Regions from separate parts of the Pseudomonas sp. m6p genome, predicted to be linked through region 1. Evidence: predicted binding sites of a transcription regulator. Region 1 holds the regulator's gene; the other holds the start of a gene.
The links. The regulator FliA, encoded in region 1, starts transcription of late flagellar genes. The targets are predictions, from matches to a motif close to CTAAAGTTTNNNNNNNNNNNGCCGNTAA.
Positions count from the first base shown of each region.

Region 2: a site for FliA is predicted at 9,131-9,158, ahead of ACYZUM_RS09385 (methyl-accepting chemotaxis protein). Genes of this name have one in related genera too.

Region 1 is NZ_CM147084.1:970,273-981,058, reverse strand. Features, by position in the region: gene ACYZUM_RS04615 (chemotaxis protein CheA) at 1-457, opposite strand, end outside; gene ACYZUM_RS04610 (protein phosphatase CheZ) at 512-1,300, opposite strand; gene ACYZUM_RS04605 (chemotaxis response regulator CheY) at 1,319-1,690, opposite strand; gene fliA (RNA polymerase sigma factor FliA) at 1,858-2,598, opposite strand; gene fleN (flagellar synthesis regulator FleN) at 2,595-3,425, opposite strand; gene flhF (flagellar biosynthesis protein FlhF) at 3,539-4,879, opposite strand; gene flhA (flagellar biosynthesis protein FlhA) at 4,891-7,020, opposite strand; gene ACYZUM_RS04580 (hypothetical protein) at 7,242-7,904, opposite strand; partial or broken gene ACYZUM_RS04575 (DUF6124 family protein) at 8,126-8,239, shown strand; gene ACYZUM_RS04570 (hypothetical protein) at 8,582-10,786, shown strand, end outside.
Region 2 is NZ_CM147084.1:2,070,715-2,081,500, forward strand. Features, by position in the region: gene treZ (malto-oligosyltrehalose trehalohydrolase) at 1-1,744, opposite strand, end outside; gene glgA (glycogen synthase GlgA) at 1,763-3,349, opposite strand; gene ACYZUM_RS09365 (D-2-hydroxyacid dehydrogenase family protein) at 3,924-4,877, opposite strand; gene ACYZUM_RS09370 (alpha/beta fold hydrolase) at 4,891-5,940, opposite strand; gene ACYZUM_RS09375 (YqaA family protein) at 6,027-6,461, opposite strand; gene ACYZUM_RS09380 (DUF411 domain-containing protein) at 6,461-6,907, opposite strand; gene ACYZUM_RS09385 (methyl-accepting chemotaxis protein) at 7,072-9,063, opposite strand; gene ACYZUM_RS09390 (hypothetical protein) at 9,444-9,971, shown strand; gene ACYZUM_RS09395 (GNAT family N-acetyltransferase) at 10,014-10,786, opposite strand, start outside.

The DNA.
Region 1 (10,786 bases):
AATCGCCTTCGACGACCAGCTCTTCGATCATCTCGGCCACCGGCGAAGCCGGAGCTTCGTCCGCCGATTGCGGCTCGGCCAGACGCGCCAGCGCGGCCAGCAGTTCCGGAGTGGCGGCCGTGATCGGTGCACGTTCACGGACTTCGCTGAACATGCTGTTCACCGCGTCCAGTGCTTCAAGCACCACGTCCATCAGTTCTGCATCAACGCGACGCTCACCCTTGCGCAGGATGTCGAACACGTTTTCGGCGATGTGACAGCACTCCACCAGCTCGTTGAGCTGAAGGAAGCCGGCGCCCCCTTTTACAGTGTGGAAACCGCGAAAAATTGCGTTGAGCAGATCTGCGTCATCCGGGCGGCTTTCCAGCTCGACCAGTTGCTCGGACAGTTGCTCAAGAATCTCGCCGGCCTCAACCAGGAAATCCTGAAGGATCTCTTCATCGGCGCCGAAGCTCATTAATGGGGTGCTCCTACAGGTCTAAAAACCCAAAAAACCTAAAATTCCAAAACTCTAGAATCCGAGGCTGGATAACAAATCGTCCACATCGTCCTGACCGGACACAACGTCTTCTCGTTTATCGGCATGAATCTGCGGACCTTCACCCTGCGAGAGATGTTTTTGTGGATCTTTTTCTGCAAGCATCGCGGCACGGTCGTGTTCGATGCCCGCAAAGCGGTCAACCTGACTGGCCATGAGGACGAGTTTGAGCAAATTGCTTTCGACTTCGGTGACCAGTTGGGTCACACGCTTGATCACCTGACCGGTGAGGTCCTGGTAATCCTGAGCCAGCAGGATGTCGTTCAGGTTGCTCGACACCGCACGGTTGTCCGTGCTGCTGCGTGACAGAAAACCGTCGACCCGGCGCGCCAGTTCGCGGAACTCTTCAGCCCCGACTTCACGACGCATGAAGCGGCCCCAATCGGTGCTCAGCGCCTGGGCTTCTTCAGCCAGGCCATTGACCACCGGGGTGGCGCTTTCCACCAGATCCATGGTGCGGTTGGCCGCGGCTTCGGTCAGCTTGACCACATAGCCCAGGCGTTCGGTGGCGTCGGTGATTTGCGACACTTCCTCGGCCTGTGGCATGTGCGGATCGATCTGGAAGTTGACGATCGCACTGTGCAGTTCGCGTGTGAGCTTGCCCACTTCCTGATACAGGCCACGGTCACGGGTCTGATTGAGCTCATGGATCAGTTGCACAGCGTCGCCGAACCTGCCTTTTTCAAGGCTCTCGACCAGTTCGACCGCGTGTTTTTTCAGGGTCGATTCGAAATCGCCCTGTGAAGATTCGTTATGCTCCATAGCTCCCCCGCGCGTTCATCAGCCGATGCGTTCGAAAATCTTCTCGATTTTTTCTTTCAGCGCCTGAGCCGTGAAAGGTTTGACCACGTAGCCGTTCACGCCGGCCTGGGCCGCTTCGATGATCTGCTCGCGCTTGGCTTCGGCAGTCACCATCAGCACGGGCAGGTGCTTGAGTTTTTCATCGGCACGCACGTGGCGCAGCAGGTCGATACCGGTCATGCCCGGCATGTTCCAGTCCGTTACCAGAAAGTCGATGCTTCCGCTGTTGAGCACCGGAATGGCAGTGGTGCCATCGTCGGCCTCGACGGTGTTGGTGAACCCCAGATCACGCAGCAGGTTCTTGATGATCCGCCGCATCGTTGAGAAGTCATCAACGATGAGGATTTTCATGTTCTTGTCCAATTCGACCTCCAAGCAGTCTTAAACGCGCCCAGCACCTGGACGCGCCATTTCAATCAATCCGGCAAAGCACTCGATGACTGTCTGGAGCACAACAGAGCAAGACCGGTGCCGTTCATCACCGCACCAGCCTCGTTCGCAGTGTCCCCACACTGCCTTCAGCGCGCTCGCCACTCCCCCAAACGCCCCCGCAAACGGGCCGCGCACTGGCTGTGTAACTGGCTGACCCGCGATTCACTGACGCCAAGGACTTCACCGATTTCCTTGAGGTTCAGTTCTTCGTCGTAGTACAGCGCCAACACCAGTCGCTCACGCTCCGGCAAATTGGCAATCGCGTCCGCCAGCGCAGCCTGGAAGCGTTCATCTTCCAGATCGCGTGACGGCTCAAGATGAGCACTGGCGCCATCCTCGTGCAGCCCTTCGTGTTCGCCGTCCTGCAGCAGATCGTCGAAACTGAACAGCCGGCTGCCCAGCGTGTCATTCAAAATCCCGTAGTAATCATCGAGACTCAATTGGAGTTCGGCCGCAACCTCGTGATCTTTAGCATCACGGCCGGTTTTAGCTTCAATTGAGCGAATTGCGTCGCTGACCATACGGGTGTTGCGGTGAACCGAGCGTGGTGCCCAATCCCCTTTGCGCACTTCATCGAGCATCGCGCCGCGGATCCGAATGCCCGCGTACGTTTCGAAACTGGCGCCTTTGCTGGCGTCATATTTGGTCGAGACTTCGAGCAGGCCGATCATCCCGGCCTGAATCAGGTCTTCAACCTGCACACTCGCCGGCAAGCGCGCCAGCAAGTGATAGGCAATGCGCTTGACCAGTGGCGCGTAACGCTCGATCAACTCGTACTGCGCGTCACGTGCCGATTTCTTGTAGTAGTTCATACCGCTGGCGGTCATAACACAGGCCCTGCCGTTTGCTGCACGAGGCGCTCGACGAAAAACTCAAGGTGCCCACGCGGGTTGGCAGGCAGCGGCCAGGTATCGACCTTCTGTGCGATCGCCTTGAACGCCAGCGCGCACTTGGAACGCGGAAAGGCTTCATAGACCGCTCGCTGCTTCTGCACTGCCTTGCGCACGCTTTCGTCGTACGGCACCGCGCCGACGTATTGTAAGGCGACGTCGAGAAAGCGATCCGTGACCTTGGTCAACTTGGCGAACAGATTGCGCCCTTCCTGCGGACTCTGCGCCATGTTGGCGAGGACGCGGAAGCGGTTCATGCCGTAGTCGCGGTTGAGCAGTTTGATCAGCGCGTAGGCGTCGGTGATCGAGGTCGGCTCGTCGCAGACCACCAGCAACACTTCCTGCGCGGCGCGCACGAAACTGACTACCGAGTCACCAATGCCCGCAGCGGTGTCGATCACCAGTACATCGAGATTGTCGCCGATGTCGCTGAAGGCCTGAATCAGACCGGCATGTTGCGCCGGGCTCAGGTGCACCATGCTCTGGGTGCCGGAAGCGGCCGGCACGATGCGGATCCCGCCGGGGCCCTGCAACAGCACGTCGCGCAGCTCGCAGCGGCCTTCGATTACATCGGCCAGCGTGCGTTTGGGGGTCAGTCCCAGCAGAACGTCGACGTTCGCCAGCCCCAGGTCAGCGTCCAGCAGCATGACCCGACGGCCAAGCTCTGCCAGCGCCAGAGACAAGTTCACTGACACGTTAGTCTTGCCGACGCCACCTTTGCCGCCGGTCACCGCGATCACCTGTACGGGATGCATGCTGCCCATGTTATTTCTTTACCTTGTCTTGCATAGACGGAGGCCACATTACTGGCTGCGCGTTCACAACCGGAACAATGCATGGCAGACCATCGATGTAGGTACAAAAACTGTTCATTACCTCAGCCAACCTGCTTGGTCGGGCTGTGGTAGATATCAGCGAACATGTCAGCCATGGCTTCTTCGCTGGGTTCTTCCTGCATTTGCACGCTGACGGCGCGGCTGACCAACTGATGACGGCGCGGCAGATGCAGATCATCCGGAATCCGTGGGCCATCGGTCAGGTACGCGACCGGCAGTTCATGACTGATCGCCAGGCTCAACACTTCGCCAAGGCTGGCCGTCTCATCCAGTTTAGTCAGGATGCAGCCGGCAAGCCCGCAACGCTTGTAACTGTGATAAGCGGCGGTTAGAACCTGTTTCTGGCTGGTGGTTGCCAGCACCAGATAATTTTTTGAACGGATGCCACGCCCGGCCAGACTTTCCAGCTGCATGCGCAGCGCCGGATCGCTGGCCTGCAGGCCGGCGGTATCGATCAGCACCACGCGTTTGCGCAGCAGAGGGTCCAGCGCCTGAACCAGCGATTGGCCCGGATCGACGTGGGTCACCGGCACGTTGAGAATCCGCCCCAGGGTCTTGAGTTGCTCCTGCGCACCGATGCGGAAGCTGTCCATGCTGACCAGCGCCACATTCTGCGCGCCGTACTTGAGCACGTAGCGCGCAGCGAGTTTGGCCAGGGTGGTGGTCTTGCCCATGCCGGCCGGGCCGACCATGGCAATCACCCCGCCCTCTTCCAGCGGCTCGACTTCCGGTACGGCAATCATCCGCGCCAGGTGCGCGAGCAGCATACGCCAGGCCTGACGCGGTTCTTCGATGTCGGTGATCATCGCCAGCAGGTCGCGCGACAACGGCCCGGACAGACCGATGCGCTGCAGGCGGCGATACAGATTGGCTTGCGCCGGACGGCTGCCTTGCAGCTGGTTCCAGGCCAGGGTGCCGAGCTGCACTTCCATCAGCTCACGCAGACTGTTCAATTCGAAACGCATCGAATCCAGCGCACGCGGATCGACACCCGCCGATGCTGGTGCAGCTGCCGGCGCCGGACGCGCCGGGGCGGCGTAGGTCGGTTCGCTCAACGGCTCGGCAGCGGTCAGTGGCAGGCCGGCCGTCAACGGCAGCCCGGCAAAGATCTGGCGATTGCTATTGCCATCGGCTTCGCCACGCAGGCTCAGTTCGGCCTGAGCGGTGACGATGCGCGACTGGGTCTTGCGCAGTTCGTCCTCGAGTTCCATGTTCGGCACCCGTGGCGCCAGCGCCGACAACTTGTAATCCAGCGCCGCCGTCAGCTCGACGCCGCCGGCAATGCGGCGGTTGCCAATGATGGCGGCATCAGCGCCCAGCTCATCACGAACCAGCTTCATGGCCTGACGCATATCGGCGGCGAAAAAACGCTTAACTTGCATAAACCACTACCTCAGCCGTTGGGCCCTACTGTCGCAACGATGGTCACTTGCTTGTTGTCCGGAATTTCCTGGTAGGCCAACACGTGCAGCCCCGGGACGGCGAGGCGACCGAAACGCGAGAGCATCGCGCGGATCGGGCCTGCTACCAACAGGATCACCGGTTGACCTTGCATTTCCTGGCGCTGCGCCGCTTCGATGAGCGAACGCTGCAGCTTCTCGGCCATGCTTGGCTCCAGCAGAACGCCCTCTTCCGAGCCTTGTCCTGCCTTCTGCAGACTATTGAGCAATATTTGTTCCAACCTTGGTTCCAAGGTGATCACAGGCAGCTCGGAGTCAGTGCCTACAATGCTTTGGACGATGGCGCGGGATACGCCGACGCGTACGGCGGCCACCAAAGCGGCGGTATCTTGACTCTTGGCGGCGTTGTTGGCGATGGCTTCGGCAATGCTGCGGATGTCGCGTACCGGCACGTGTTCGGCCAGCAATGCCTGCAGCACCTTGAGCAATTGCGACAGCGACACCACACCCGGCACCAGCTCTTCAGCCAGTTTCGGCGAGCTTTTGGCCAGCAATTGCATGAGTTGCTGCACTTCTTCGTGGCCGATCAGCTCACTGGAGTGTTTGTACAGAATCTGGTTCAAGTGCGTCGCGACCACGGTACTGGCGTCGACCACGGTGTACCCGAGCGATTGCGCCTGCGCGCGCTGGCTGACTTCGATCCACACCGCCTCCAGGCCGAAAGCCGGATCTTTGGCGGTAATGCCGTTGAGCGTGCCGTAGACCTGCCCCGGGTTGATCGCCAGTTCGCGATCCGGGTAGATTTCGGCTTCGGCCAGGATCACGCCCATCAGGGTCAGGCGGTAGGCACTCGGCGCCAGATCGAGGTTGTCACGGATATGCACGGTCGGCATCAGGAAGCCCAGGTCCTGCGAGAGCTTCTTGCGCACGCCCTTGATCCGCGCCAGCAACTGCCCGCCCTGATTGCGATCGACCAGCGGGATCAGGCGATAGCCAACTTCCAGGCCGATCATGTCGATCGGCGTCACGTCATCCCAGCCCAGCTCCTTGGTTTCCATGGCGCGGGCCGGCGACGGCAGCAGTTCCTGCTGACGCTGAACCTCTTGCAGGGCCTGAACCTTGGCGACGTTCTGCTTTTTCCAGAACAGGTACGCGCCACCGGCCGCCAGCGCGGCCATGCTCAGGAACGAGAAGTGCGGCATGCCCGGCACCAAGCCCATGACCGCCATCAGACCAGCCGCCACTGCCAGTGCTTTGGGCGAAGCGAACATCTGCCGGTTGATCTGCTTGCCCATGTCTTCCGAACCGGAAGCACGGGTCACCATGATCGCTGCCGCTGTCGATAACAACAGTGATGGCAATTGCGCCACCAAACCGTCACCGATGGTCAGCAAGGCGTACACCTTGCCGGCGTCGGCGAAGTTCATGTTGTGCTGGAAGATACCGACCGCCATGCCGCCGATGAGGTTGATGAACAGGATCAGCAAGCCGGCAATGGCGTCACCCCGCACGAACTTGCTGGCACCGTCCATCGAACCGTAGAACTCAGCCTCTTGCGCGACTTCCTGACGGCGCGCCTTGGCCTGGTTCTGGTCGATCAGACCGGCGTTGAGGTCGGCGTCGATCGCCATTTGTTTGCCAGGCATTGCGTCGAGGGTGAAGCGCGCGCTCACCTCGGAAATCCGCCCGGCACCCTTGGTCACCACGACGAAGTTGATGATCATCAGGATCGCGAAGACCACGATACCGACCACGTAGTTACCGCCGATCACCACTTCACCGAAGGCCTGGATCACCTTGCCGGCGGCGGCGTGGCCGTCCTGACCGTGGAGCATCACCACCCGCGTCGAGGCCACGTTCAACGCCAGCCGCAGCAGCGTCGCCACCAGCAGAATCGTCGGGAACACCGCGAAATCCAGCGGCCGCAACGCGTACACGCAGACCAGCAGGACGACAATCGACAAGGCGATGTTGAAGGTGAAGAACACGTCCAGCAGGAACGGCGGCACCGGCAGCATCATCATGGCCAGCATGACCAGCAGCAACAACGGCACGCCCAGATTGCCTCGACTGAGGTCGGCAACATTCGAGCGAGCAGTGTTGAATAACTGAGAGCGATCCACCGGTTTTCCCCGTTCCTTTAAAGCAAACTTTTGACGCCCGAAGCAGGCGCACGGCGGCTACTGCAAGAAGCCTTCCAACTTTTGCCGGGGATTGAAATTGAGGTTTGCTCCAGGGGAAGTGTCTTGAAAGAAGCTGGGCGCCATGGAGCCGACCGCGAAACAGACGCAGGACGACTATCACCCTTAGCGCAGGTGAACAAAAATCAGAAAAAACCGCGCACTCACGGATATCCGGCAGTCAAAATTTGCGCTGGATTAATCGCACCAAGACGCAAATCGCGGCCCACCAGGTAGCGCGTACCCTTACGGATCGGACTCCCTCCCACGTCGACAAACGCCTCCTCAGAATAGCCTAAGGTCACGATTTCCTCAGGCTGATGAAAAGGATCTTCTGGGTACGCCTTCAACACAATCAGTGCCCAGACAAAGTAAATGTCCGGCACATCCTGCGGCTCGATCTCCCCCTCGACCTCCCATCGAAAGTCCTGCCCACCCGTGACCTGTAACTGATCATCAACCATGTGAAATTGTGGTTTGTGATAACGCATCTGCAGGGCAGTGCCATTGCTCCCCCATGTATCGGAGTAGTTATTGGGCGAAGAGAAAACCCTGACCAACTCTTCAACGGTGCCAATGTTGCCAGCGGCACTATTGAATCGGTTGTAGAGACTATGGTGGGCTACCCCGTCCAACCTTGGCTTGATCGCATTGATATACGAATCGAGATAGCCCGGCACATACGCATTGCTCATGTGCACGAAATGCGTGAAGTCCAACATCGCCTTAAAAGTGAACGTGCAAGCGATATGATCAGACTCTTTCGCCACCGCCCCGGAAACGAACTCGAACCTCATTCCTTCAAGCTTTCTGTAGTTCTCTGGCATGACCTTCTCCTTGGCGAATATTTAAGACAGGTCAGAAGGCGACTTGCCCGGGAAACCTGCCAAGGAACATGGGATAGCTGAATGCCCTTTGTGTCCACTGTCAGAACTAACAGGTAGAGGCCTTTTTCAGACAGGCGGAAGGTCGCAGTCTTTTGATTTATCAGGAATCGCGTCGCAATGAACACAGATTGGGGGTATCACACAGCCCCCCTGTGGGAGCGGCCTTGCTCGCGAAGAGGTCGCAGCGCAGGACGCTATTGGACATTGCGCAACTGATCATGCTCGGCGAACTGGCGGTGAATCGGGTGATGAATAATCTGGAGTTGCCGCAGTAACACGGTTTGGTGACAAGCCTTGAATGAGGCGTTGCGGCTGCTGACGTCTTCGCGGGCAAGCCCGCTCCCACAGGTTCGGCGTGTAGGCACAGGTTTGTGATCGACCCCAATCCCTGTGGGAGCGAGCTTGCTCGCGAAGGCGGCCTCACGGCCGATACATGTCTGCAGGCATAAAAAAATCGCCACCTCATTTAACCCGGCTGCGGTTTGTCGCCTCTTTCCTTCAGCCCACATGACCACTTGTCGGAAACCCGCCAGCACCTGTCAGATCTGACAGGTGCCCAATTCCTCCAACGCGCGCTCAATAACTCCGTCACCCAGCCCCCGACCGGAGTTCGCCAGATGTCCAGCCAGCAAACCCCTCAAGCCCTCAGACCTCTGTATTTTCCGGCACTGGTCAACCTCAGCCCTGCCGAACACTATGACGGCGGCATCCCCATCAGAGCCGTGGAAGGCGATCTGCAAGGCGTCATTCCCGCCTGGCTGACCATGTCCATTGGCGACCATGCCGAAGTGTTCTGGGGTAATGACAGTGCAGCGGTCTGGAGCAAACTCATCGAGAACGACGCCGAGGTCAACCGGGATGTCAGTTTCACCATTGCCAAGGCCCACGTGTTTGAGGGGGACGCCACGCCAGTCTTCTACCGGATCACGCGCAAGAACCAGACCCCGGAGGACTCGACCCCCGTCATGACCTTGCTGGTCAAACTCACGCGGCCTGGCGAGTACGATGACATTCCGGGCGATGACGGCCACTCCGATCTCAAGTTCTCCCTCTCCCATGACGAGGTCGATGAGACCCTGCCGCCCAGCGGGGTGACGATGCACATCGTGCCCTACCGCAATCTCACCCGATACGACCGCATTCTCGCCCGCTGGGGCAGCCAGCAAGTGGTGCATGTCGTTACGCCCCAGCAGGCGCAGGACCCGATCGGCAACCCGATCGACGTCGTTTTCAGTCGCGCCGTTATCGAGGCGGCCGGAGACGGAGCGCGCGTGGCGGTGGCTTATCAGGTCATTGATCGCTGCGGCAATTACCCGGACGAGCGTGCGCCGTGGTCGGCGACACATCACCTGTTGGTGGACCTCGGCGGCAATCGGCTGGACGAACCGCAGGTGCTGGTCAACGGCACTCCAACCGTCAGCATCGACCTCGATCAGCTCGGGGATGACGATGTGAACGCCCGCGTGTACATCACCAAGGATGATTTTGAGGTGGGCGACAAGGTGCTCCTGACCTGGATCGGCACCCCGGCGCAAGGGTCGCAAATCATCGTCGGACCGCTGGAAAAAGAGGTGTTGTACGTGCCCTTCCAGCTCGATTTCACCATCCCCAACGCCGCCGTCAAAGCCATCGCCAAAGGCGCAGCCTCGGTCGGCTATATGCGCCGTCGCAACGGTGAAAGCGACCGCCCTTCGAAAAATCTCAGTGTCACGGTAATTGGCGACATCACTCAGTTGGCCGCCCCTACCGTTGACGAAGCACCGGGCGGGACGTTGCCACCGGAAACCACTTGGGCAACCGTCAACATCCCTTGGTATCCCGGTCGCAGCAGCAGCGACCTGATCAACCTGATCTGGTGGGCCCGGACGCCCGGTAACGACACCGTTTTTTACGAAGATCCCCGTCCGGTCGGCAACGTGGCAGACAATCAGCCCGTCCTGCGCAGCGTGAGCAATGCCGAAATCCAGCGCTTCAACGGCCTGAACGTCAAGGTCTATTACATCGTCACCAACAGCGAAACGGGGCTGTTGAGCGTCCGCGATTCGCTGCCGTTCATGATGCAGGTCGGCGTGCCCTTGCCGGCGTTCGACCGGCCGGAAGTCGAGGGCGCAGATGCCAACGACGTGCTCGACCCGGACAACGTGCCACCCACCGGCGCCACGCTGGTGGTGCCGTACCTCGGCACCCAGGACAAGGATCGCGTGAACTACCGTTGGCGCGGCTCCGCCAGCGGCGGCAGCATCAGTGATCATGTCGACCTGATCCCCGCCACCGCCGGCCGGCCGGTACGCATCACCGTGGATAAAAAATACGTGACCGCCAACCTGAACGGCACGGTGGTCGCGGATTACAGTATTCATCGCGGCAGCGTGCCGCTGGGGCAATCCCGGGAATTGACATTACGCATCGGAACGGCGCTGACGGAGCTGCCGCCACCGTTTCTTGTAGCACCGGCCATCGATCCGATTGATGTCCTGGCCTACCCGAACGGCGTGACGGTGCGCATTGAATTTCTTGAAGCGCTCAGCGGCGACAAGGCAAACCTGGAGGAGGTCAATCCACCGCCGGGTTGGCCGCCGTTCCCGTTGGTCGAATTCAACAGCAACAAACGGGTGAACACGGTGTTGAGCCCGGCGTTTCTTGCGGCGCGGCATGGAAAGGTGATCGAGCTGCGCTGGAGTTTGAATCGCAATGGTAGTCAGGCTGGTCAATCAGGCGCGATCAAGGTGAGCGTGCTGAAAATGGTCGATGAAGACCCTCGTTTCCCAACACCGAATATCGACAGCAACACCAGTAATGAACTGGACGTTCAAGAACTCACG
Region 2 (10,786 bases), 1.1 Mb from region 1:
CGCAATACGCGGGCAGTTGGCCCGGTTCCGACAGGGCAACGGCGGGCGGTTGCTGAAACAGCCACACAGCGTCGCTCTGTGCTGGGTTGACCACTGGCGTGTCGCTGAGGTTCAGGTCAATTCGCAGCTCACTGCCATCGCCCAGGCGCCAGCGCGCACTGACCGCGCCACGACCGAGCATGTGCGCCCCAAGCGCCTGGGTGCCGGACAGGTTGGGAATGATGTATTGATGGCGCAATTGCAGCAGGCGCCGGTACAGCGCGAGGGTTTCCTGCTGTTTTGCGCTGCCACTGCCGATCAAGCGTGGCTGTGAGGCGTGGAAGGTCTGTTCGGCATTCGGATCGGGAATTTTTTCGCGCTGGTGCGGATCGGTGAAGGCGCTGAACGCGGCGAACTCATTGCGCCGGCCTTCGCGCACCAGATCCGCCAATTCACCGTGGTGGCTGGTGAAGAACAGGAACGGTTGCTCGGCGGCGAACTCATCGCCCATGAACATCAGCGGAATCATCGGCGACAGCAGTAACAGCACGGTGGCGGCCTGCACGGCACGTGGGTCGGCCAATTGATGCAGGCGTTCGCCGAAGGCCCGGTTACCGATCTGGTCGTGGTTTTGCAGAAACAGGATGAAAGCGGTCGAGGGAAGGTGTTCACTGGGCTCACCGCGAGGTTCGCCGTGGCGAGTGATGTGGCCTTGAAACACGAAGCCCTGGCTCAGGCAGCGGGCCAGTTGCTCAGTGGGTTGCAGCGCATAGTCCGCGTAATAGGCATCGGTTTCGCCGGTCAGCAGCACGTGCAGGGCGTTGTGCCCATCGTCGTTCCACTGGGCGTCGTAATCCTCTTCGAGCAGGCTTGACTGGTTGAGCTCGTTTTCCACGGTCAGCCAGACGTGACGCGTCGGATCGATCTGTTGCCGGATGCGTTGTGCCAGCTCCGGCAGGAAATCCGGGCTTTCGATCGCGTGCACTGCGTCCAGGCGCAGACCGTCGAAACGGTATTCGAGCACCCACATCAGCGCATTTTCGATAAAGAAGTCCCGCACTTCACGGCGGCGGAAGTCGATCGCTGCCCCCCAGGGTGTGTCCTTGTCTTCGCGAAAAAAACCTTTGGCGTAGCGACCCAGGTAATTGCCGTCAGGGCCGAAGTGGTTGTAGACCACGTCGAGAATTACCGCCAGACCATGGCCGTGGGCGCTGTCGATCAGGTGTTTGAGTTGTTCCGGGGTGCCATATGAGGCTTGCGGTGCGAAAGGCAGGACGCCGTCGTAACCCCAGTTGCGGGTACCGGGAAATTGCGCGACAGGCATCAGTTCGATGGCGGTAATCCCCAGCTCGACCAGACGTGCCAGATGCTGCTCGACTTCCGCAAAACCGCCGAGTGCGCCGACGTGCACCTCGTAGATCACCGCTTCGCTCCACGGCCGGCCGTGCCAGGTGGTGTGCCGCCAATCATAGGCCAGCGGATCGACCACCACGCTGTGGCGGTCAAGGTCACCGTCCTGAGCGCGGGAGGCCGGGTCGGGCACCTCCAGTTCACCGTCGATGTTGAAGCGGTAGCGGGTGCCCGCCGGGCACCGGGCCTTGATCACGAACCAGCCATCGCCCTGCGGCAACATCGGCAGGGACTGGCCGTCTTCAAGTTCGACACTGACGTAAAACGCATCCGGTGCCCACAGCGCAAACTGAGTGTGTTCGGCGTCCTGCATGATCGCGCCGTGGGGCCAGTTTTCTTGGGTCCGTAACGGCATCGTGAAAAGCTCCCTGAGTTATTTGTGGCCGGCTTTACCCAGCGCCTTGGCGACCAGTCGTTCGTAGAGTTCGGCGTAGGGTTCGACCGCTTTGCACCAGTTGAACGGCGCGGCCATGGCCCGGCAACGCATCGCGTTGAGCAATTCGGGGAAGGCGAAGACCTTGAACGCACGGCTCAGGGCTTCGCGGTAGCTGTCGGCGGTGGATTCGTCGAAAAGGAATCCGGTGACGCCATTCTCGATGGTGTCGGCCAGCCCGCCGGTATTGCGCGCCACCGGCAACGAGCCGAAACGCTGGGCGTACATCTGACTGAGGCCGCAAGGCTCGTAACGCGACGGCATCAGCAGGAAATCGCTGCCGGCGAACATGCGGCGGGCGTCGGTTTCATTGAAGCCGATGCGCACGCCGATCTGCCCGGGGAAGCGCAGCGCCAGCTCACGCATGGCCTGTTCCTCTTCCGGCTCGCCACGGCCGATGATTGCGATCTGGCCGCCGTTCTGCACGATGTATTCGGAGACGGCTTGCGTCAGGTCCAGACCTTTTTGATAGACCAATCGCGAAACCACGGCAAACAGCGGACCACTGGAGTCGCTCAGGCCAAACAGTTCACGCACATGGGCGGCGTTGATCGCTTTGCCTTCCCAGTCGCCGATGGCGAACGGCGCGAACAGGTGCGGATCCGTCGCCGCATCCCAGCTTTCGTCGATGCCGTTGGGAATGCCGCTGAGCAAGCCTTGCTGGGTCTTGGCGGCGAGAAAACCGTCGAGACCGCAGCCAAAATCCGGGGTGGTGATCTCTTGCGCATAGGTCGCGCTGACCGTGGTGATGTGGCTCGAATAGGCCATGCCAGCCTTGAGGAACGACATTTTGCCGTAAAACTCCATGCCTTCCTGTTGCAGAGCATGGGTCGGGATGCCGAGTTCCGGGCACGAGCCAAGGCTGGTCACGCCTTGATAGGCCAGGTTGTGAATGGTGAACAGGGTCGGCGTGCGCTGCCCGCGCCAGTGCATATAGGCAGGAGCCAGACCGGCCGGCCAGTCGTGGGCGTGCACCAGATCCGGGCACCAGTGAATTTGTGCGAGGTTGGCGGCGATGTCGGCAGCGGCCAGACCCAGGCGGGCGAAACGGATATGGTTGTCGGGCCAGTCGCGGCCATTGTTGGCGCCGTAGGGCGAGCCTTCACGTTCATACAGTTCAGGGCAGATCAGGACGTAGATCACCAGTCCGTCCGGCATGTCCATGCGCCCGATCTTGCACGGGGGCAGTGCGGCATGGCCGCCGAGTTCGCCGATGATATGGATCGGGTTCTCGCTGTGCATCACCTGCGGGTAGCCGGGGATCAACACCCGCACATCGTGCAAGTGCGCCATGGCGCGGGGCAGGGCGGCGGAGACGTCACCCAGACCGCCGGTCTTCACCAGATCGGCAATTTCCGAGGTGACGAACAGCACTTTCTTCTTGTTCGGATTCTGGCTGGCGACTGGCGTCAGCGTTTTGGTGCCCGGGACGCTGATCGACCGGCTGCCGGGAAGACTCATGGTGCTCGATTCACCAACCGCCTGCTGAGCACGCTCTCCCTGAATATCCAATGCCGCACTGATCATATGAATCTCCCGTGTCGTTGATCTGATTCTTGTATCGAACAAGCTGTGGCCAAATCCTGTGGCCGGGCGCAAACGCGCCACGCATCGGTGAGCAAACGCTACCCAACACGCGCAAGCAGAATGGGTGAAAGGGCCGTTGCAAGGATTGCACCAGTCGCGTTGACCCTGCCTTTCAGATGACCCGCCGCCATCGGCAAAAGTTTCGACAATTTTTCGGCTTTGTGACTGGCCGGTTTTAACCCGCGAAAATCAGTCTAGGCCAGATCCTAGAGCGGGCGAGAGCAAACGGGTAAATTGTTCGACAATCGGTTTGCAGGCAGCGAAAACCGTGGTGTTCAAGCGGGAACGCACCGACGAAGGGCAGGTTTTTTTGATGGAGAGGGCTAAAACGGTGACTGGCCGGTCACGATTTTGTGCTAGCGGAAAGGCGAAGCGCACTGTTGTGGTGCGGTCAGTTTGTTGATCTGCTGAACACGGATGCACCTGTAGGAGCTGCCGAAGGCTGCGATCTTTTGATCTTGTTTTTTTAGATCAAGATCAAAAGATCGCAGCCTTCGGCAGCTCCTACACGGGGTCAATTGAGGATTCGGATTGGGTTGCCGGCCGCCCAACCCTGAATATCGTCGATCATTTGCGAAAAGAACTGTTGGTAGTTCTGTCGGCTGACATACCCCACATGCGGTGTGGCCAGCACATTGTCCAGCGTGCGAAACGGATGCAGTTCAGGCAATGGTTCCTGATCGAACACATCCAGCGCCGCTGCGGCGATCTTGCGTTTCTGCAATGCCTTGATCAGCGCCGCTTCATCGACGATCGGCCCGCGGGCGGTGTTGACCAGCAGCGCGCCGGGTTTCATCCAGTCCAGCGCCTGTGCGTCGACCAGCCCACGGCTGCGCTCGCTCAATACCAGATGCACCGACAGCACATCGGCCTGCTCGAACAGTTGCTGTTTGCTGACCCGGGTCACGCCGACGGCTTCAGCGCGTTCGGCGGTGAGATTCTCACTCCAGGCAATTACGCGCATGCCAAACACCTGACCGAATTGCGCGACCTTTTGACCGATGCTGCCCAGACCAAGAATGCCCAGGGTTTTACCGTGCAAATCACCGCCCAGCCCTTGCTGCCAGCCGCCGGCGCGCAGGGAATTGGCTTCACTCACCAGATTGCGCGTGGCGGCCATGATCAGCGCCCAGGTCAGTTCCGGCGCCGCGTGCTTATAGCTGTCGGTGCCGCAGACCTTGATCCCGAGGTCGGCAGCCGCCTGCATGTCCAGCGCCGCGTTGCGCATGCCGCCGGTGACCAGCAGCTTGAGGTTGGGCAGGCGCTGCAGCAGGTCCTGGTCGAAACGCGTGCGCTCGCGCATTACGCAGATCACCTGGTACTGGCCAAGACGTTCGACCAGTGTGGCGTTGTCCGCCGGGTAGTCGTGCACAAACGTCACTTCGCCGATGCTGTCGAGCACCGACCAGTCGACCACGTCACGCGCCACGTCCTGCCAGTCATCGATCACTGCAATCTGCACCGCCATCAGCCTTACCTCATCAACGAACGGGATTGGGGTTGTTCAGCCAGCCGAGCAAGGCCTGGTGAAATTTCGCCGGCTCTTCCATCTGCGGCGCGTGGCCCATGCCGGGGAATTCCACCAGCGTCGACTGTGGAATCAGCTTGGCGACCTGCTTGCCGAGCACCTCATAGTGGCCGATTTTCGCCTTGACCTCGGGGGACGCGAGATCCTTGCCGATGGCCGTGGTGTCGGACGTGCCGATCAGCAACAGGGTCGGCATTTTCAAGTCCTTGAACTCGTAGTACACCGGCTGGGTGAAGATCATGTCGTAGATCAGCGCCGAGTTCCATGCCACCTGGGTCTTGCCTGGCCCATTGCTCAGGCCGGCGAGCATGTCGACCCAGCGGTCGAATTCGGGTTTCCAGCGGCCGTCGTAATAGGTGTTGCGTTCGTAGTCGCGAATGCCTTGGGCGGTGACCTTGAGTTCGCGCTGGTACCACTGATCGACGGTGCGATAAGGCACGCCGAGGGCTTTCCAGTCCTCCAGACCGATCGGGTTGACCAGCGCCAGTTGTTCGACCTGTTCCGGAAACAATAGCGCGTAGCGGGTGGCGAGCATGCCGCCGGTGGAGTGGCCGAGCAGCGTGGCTTTCTGGATGCCGAGGGCCTTGAGCAGTTGTTGGGTATTGGTCGCCAGTTGCTGGAAACTGTACTGATAGTGGTCGGGCTTGCTCGAGGTGCAGAAGCCGATCTGATCCGGCGCGACGACGCGGTAACCGGCCTCGCTCAAGGCCTTGATCGAGCTGTCCCAGGTGGCGGCGCAGAAATTCTTGCCGTGCATCAGCACCACGGTGCGGCCGTTGGCCTTGCCATGGGCGGCGACGTCCATGTAACCCATCTGCAGGGATTTACCCTGGGACTGAAAGGCAAAGTGCTTGAGTGTGTAGGGATACTGAAAACCCTGCAGCTCCGGACCATAGGTCGGGCCGTCGGCGGGGGCTGCTTCAGATGCGGCGGCATGGGCAAACAGCGGCAGCGCAGCGCTGAGGAACAGGCCGGGCAGCCAGCGGGAGAGCGTGACGGACATAGGGACAAACTCCATGAAAATCGGCCGATGCTGGAACGCCCGGATTAGGGCGACGTTAACGACAGGCAACGCCGCGAGCGGAATGTTCAACCGAGCCAGCCCAGGGTCAGCATCGCCACCACCGCGTAGCGCGCGCCCTTGGCCAGGGTGACGATCAATAGAAAGCGCCCGAGTGGCTCGCGCATGACGCCGGCGATCAGGGTCAGCGGATCACCGATCACCGGCAGCCAACTGAGTAGCAGTGACCAGTGACCGTAACGCTCGTAATGTTTGCGTGCAATGGCCATGTGTTTCGCGCTCACCGGAAACCAGCGGCGATCCTGAAACCGTTCGAGGCCGCGCCCCAGACACCAGTTGACCAGCGAACCGAGGACATTGCCCAGCGTCGCCACGCCCAATAGCCCCCAGAGCCAGTAACGATCGCTGGCGATCAGCCCGACCAGAAGTGCTTCGGATTGCAGCGGCAGCAGCGTCGCAGCGCCGAACGCCGCCGCGAACAGCCCGAGGTAACCGGCAGCCATCAATGCGCCGGATAGTCCGCCACCACCACATCCGTGCCGTCTTTCTTCAGGCCGATCACTTGATAGGCATCGCTCATGCCGTCCATTTCCATGCCCGGCGACCCCATGGGCATGCCCGGTGCGGCGATACCCAACAGATCGTCACGCTTGCTCAGGGCCAGTACTTGTTCAGCCGGCACGTGGCCTTCGACGAACTTGCCATTGATCAGCGCGGTATGGCACGAGCCCAGGCGCGGTGGTACGCCGTGTTGCTGCTTGAAGCTGCTCATGTCGCTTTCGACGTGGTCTTCGACTTTGAAGCCGTTGGCTTCGAGGTGGCTGATCCATTTTTTGCAGCAGCCGCAATTGGCGTCGCGATGGACTTCGATCGGAATCAGGTCGGCCGCCTGGGCCAGGGAGGAGAGAAGCAGGGCGCTGAGGGCGGTCAGTCGCAGGGAGGTTCGCATAATGGATTCTCGGCTCGGATGACGATCAAAAAGGAAAGCATTTTGACCGGATTATCCTGCCCGGCATCAACGGAGTGTTTCAAGTTGATACAAGACAGGCTGGCAGGATGATCATTGATCAAGCCTGACAGCCTGCTGAGTGAAAGATTACAAATCTGTCAGGCTCAACGAACCTTGAACCGCCCCATGATCGCGCTCACCCGGTTATTGGCTTCCAGCAACTGGTGGGTGTTGCGTTCGCTGGCCTGGCCGCTGTGCACCAGTTCTTCGACCATGTGCCGGATCTGCACCATGCTGCGGTTGATCTCTTCGGTGACTGCGCTCTGCTGTTCGGCAGCGGTGGCGATCTGCGTGCTGAGGCTGTTGATGTGACTGACCGAGCCGGCCATTTCATCCAGACCCGAGTTGACCCGCGCGGTGGCGTCGGCGGCGGACTGGCAACTGGCCTGAGTGTTTTCCATGGCGCTGACCGAGGAGCTCACGCCTTGGGTCAGGCGAGTCAGCATTTCGTTGATCTCCGAGGTGCTGGCCTGAGTGCGGGCGGCGAGGGCGCGAACTTCGTCGGCCACCACGGCAAAGCCGCGACCCTGTTCACCGGCCCGGGCGGCTTCGATGGCGGCGTTGAGCGCCAGCAAGTTGGTCTGGCCGGCGATGGCGCCGATCACCCCGAGGATCTCGGTGATGCGCTGGGCGTCCTGCTGCATGTTCTCGACTTTTTTGGTGGCACTGGCCACTTCATCGATCAAGGCCACCACGCTGTTGGTGGCTTCACCGACGACCACCCGCGAACGGTCGGCGTTTTCGTTGGCGCGTTGGGTGAACGCTGCGGTTTCTGCGGCGTTCTGCGCGACGCTTTCGGCCGTCGAGCTCATCTCGGTGATGGCGGTAACGGTCTGATCGGTTTCCGATGCATGGCGCAGCAGAATCTGGCTGGTGTTGGCCGACGTGCGTTGCAGATCGTCGAGGCTTGAGGCCATGGCGCCGGTGGCCTGCGTCACTTCACCGATCATGTTCTGCAAGTAGGCAATAAAGGTGTTGACCGAGTGGCCGATGGCGCCCAGTTCATCTTCGGCGCGGATGGTGATGCGCCGGGTCAGATCGGCATCGCCGCTGGACAACGAATCGATATTGGCCTTGAGCGCCTTCATTCGCGACACCAGTTGGCGGATCGCATACACCTGCAACAGCACCAGCAGAATCACCAGCGGAATCTGCAGCAGGCTCAGGCTGCTGAGCACGTCGTCACGCTGGGCAGTGAGCATTTTCGTTGGCAGGGCGGTGGCGAGGAACCACGGCGTGCCTTCGATCGGGCGCATGAAGAACGTGCTGGCCTCGCCATTGTTGTCGAACTCGACGCGTTGCGCCTGATCACGGTTTTGCAGACCCGCCTTGACCTGACTGGCGAAAGTCGAACCGGCGGCCAGCTCGCTGATGTTCTTCAGCACGATCGGGCCGCTGATGCGCGAGCTGTTGCTGATGATCTTGCCGTCGGCCTCGACGATCAGCATTTCGGCGTTGAGGTCTTTTTCCTTGCGCGCCACCAGATCGTTGAAGAAGCCCAGCGTCACGTCGATGGTCGACACGCCCCAGGCCGCACCGTTTTTCTGGATCGCCATGGCGCAGTTGGTGCGCGGCTCGGCGCTGGCGTCGTCTTTATAGGCGGCCGCCCAGGCGCACTGGCCGCGCGGGGTCTGCATGCCACCCTTGTACCAGCTCTGATCGTAGTAATTCGGCGCCGCGTCGCTGTTCCAGAAGGTGTTCACCGCCAGTTTGCCCGAGGCATCGCGGTGCCAGAACGTGCTGAACTTGTTCCGTCCGGCTTCACGCTGACCCGGCAACGGCCAGATCCCGCCACCAAACACTTTCAGTTCGCCGTACTGATCCACCAGCCCCGGCAACACCGTGTCGATGGCCGCGCTGTCGAGCAGCGGAATGGTCTGAGTGATGCTGCGCTGCTGCGACTGAACCTTATTGAGTTCGCCCTGAATCTGCTCGGCGACTTCGGCGATGCGATTGAGCACCACCTGTTCTTCGGTATGCCGCAGCTTGGGTGCGACCAATTGGCTGATACCGACCACGGTCAACACCGACAGCAGCAGGATGAAAAGAACCAGAAATAACGTGTAGCGAGCCTGAATGGTGCGGAATGCGGGCATGGAGACCGGTCCTTGAGCTGCGATTCTTATTGTGGGGTCGAGGGAGAAACGGCGGGGTTACACCAGCGTATCGTCGGCGAAGGGGGAAGCTTTAGGTACTTTCGTGCAAGAAAGTTTCGGGCTGACAGAAGGGGCGTATCGACCCTGATACAAATGAATTGACCGCCTGTTTAACCGGTACGGAAAAAGCATCGCCAGCCATCGTCAAACTGCCATGAAGCCCAGTGATAGTGAGCTTGCGGTGATTTGTATCGAGAATGTACAGAAATTGTAAGCGACTGCACTAAAAGGGTTGGTGCCACTAGTTGGCCGGTAGATACTTCGCGTCATTCAAAGTGTCACCAAGGACATTTCATGGTTATTTCACAGGGAGTCTTCTCATGACGATCGGCATTGTCGGTGGTTGGGAAAGCAAGGCAGGGGTGCTGGTTCGCAATACGGGCGCGAAAAAGCAGGTGAATCAGAGCGTCAAGGTGCAGCAGATGCTGACCATGGTCGGCAACGATCCGAACGCGCTGAATACCGCGGAAATGGACAAGCAGGGCCTGCGCAAGAACATCAAGGGCTTCGACCCGTCGAACACTTCGGTCAAACAACTGGGCAATCTGAGCGTTTTCCTGCGCAGCCGCGGGCTGATCTCCGAGATCACCTCGTTCACCTTGCTCAATGCTGGCGACAAGTTCGACCGGTTCGGCGTGACCAAAGACGTCGATGCCAAATTCAACGCACTGGAATATTTCGCGACCCAGCTCGACGCGATCCAGAGCAATGGCCTCAATGGCAACGCTTACGGCAAGAACCTGATCCCCGAATTCAAAAAGGCGATCTACGTGCTGCAGAACCTGAAAACCTACGGTGAAGGCAACGCGCCGAAACCGGTGGATCAAGGCGTCAAAGCCAAGGCCTGAATCTTGAAAACGGCCCGCCCATTTTGTGGGCGGGCCGTTTTTTCAGCCTCGGTACATTTGCCCGACCTGTCGGGCTTGGTCGTGCAAGCGTTGCATGTGCGGACAGTGCAATATCAGCGTAGATGGCTGGTAGCCGCGATGAAACAGCGCCAGCCAGCCTTCGCTACGCTCATCGGGGACGATCCCGGTGAAAGCCAAACCTACATCGGCAAGTTGGCCCATTGCGGCGGGAAAACCCTGGGCGAGCCTGAGCCTGAGCGAAACCAGCCATTGCACCGGCAGTCGCTCAAGTTGCCTGAGCAGGTTGTCATCGAGTTCCTTGAGCACGATGTCATAGCGCCCCGAGGCGTGTTCGACATGGACCTTCGGGCCTCTCCAGGGCGCGGCTTTGTCGGTGGTACCAAACGCCCCCTCCAGATGCGACATCAATTCGCCGCAATCCGTTGGCCAGACCAGCGCGGGCAGTGGGCGTCGAAAACCCTCGATGTCGTAGTGGCCGACAACGATCGTCTCTCGGCCCTGTCCATCGAAGGGCGAAGAGGCGTAATCCGGCAACAGACCGCAGCTGTGAAAACCGAGACTGGCGGCCATACGCTGAGTGTACGGATGGTGCGTGACCTGCTTGATGGTGACGCCCCGGCAATCCAGGGCCTGGGCATGAATCAGCAATTGCCGGCCCAACCGTGTGGCGATGTTCTGCCCGCGGGCATCCGGATGTACCACCGTCAGTGCCAGTTCTGCCAGTGAGGATCTGCCAGACCAGCGAAACAGGGTGGCATGCCCGCGAATCTGCCCGTTCACCTCCGCCACCAGCG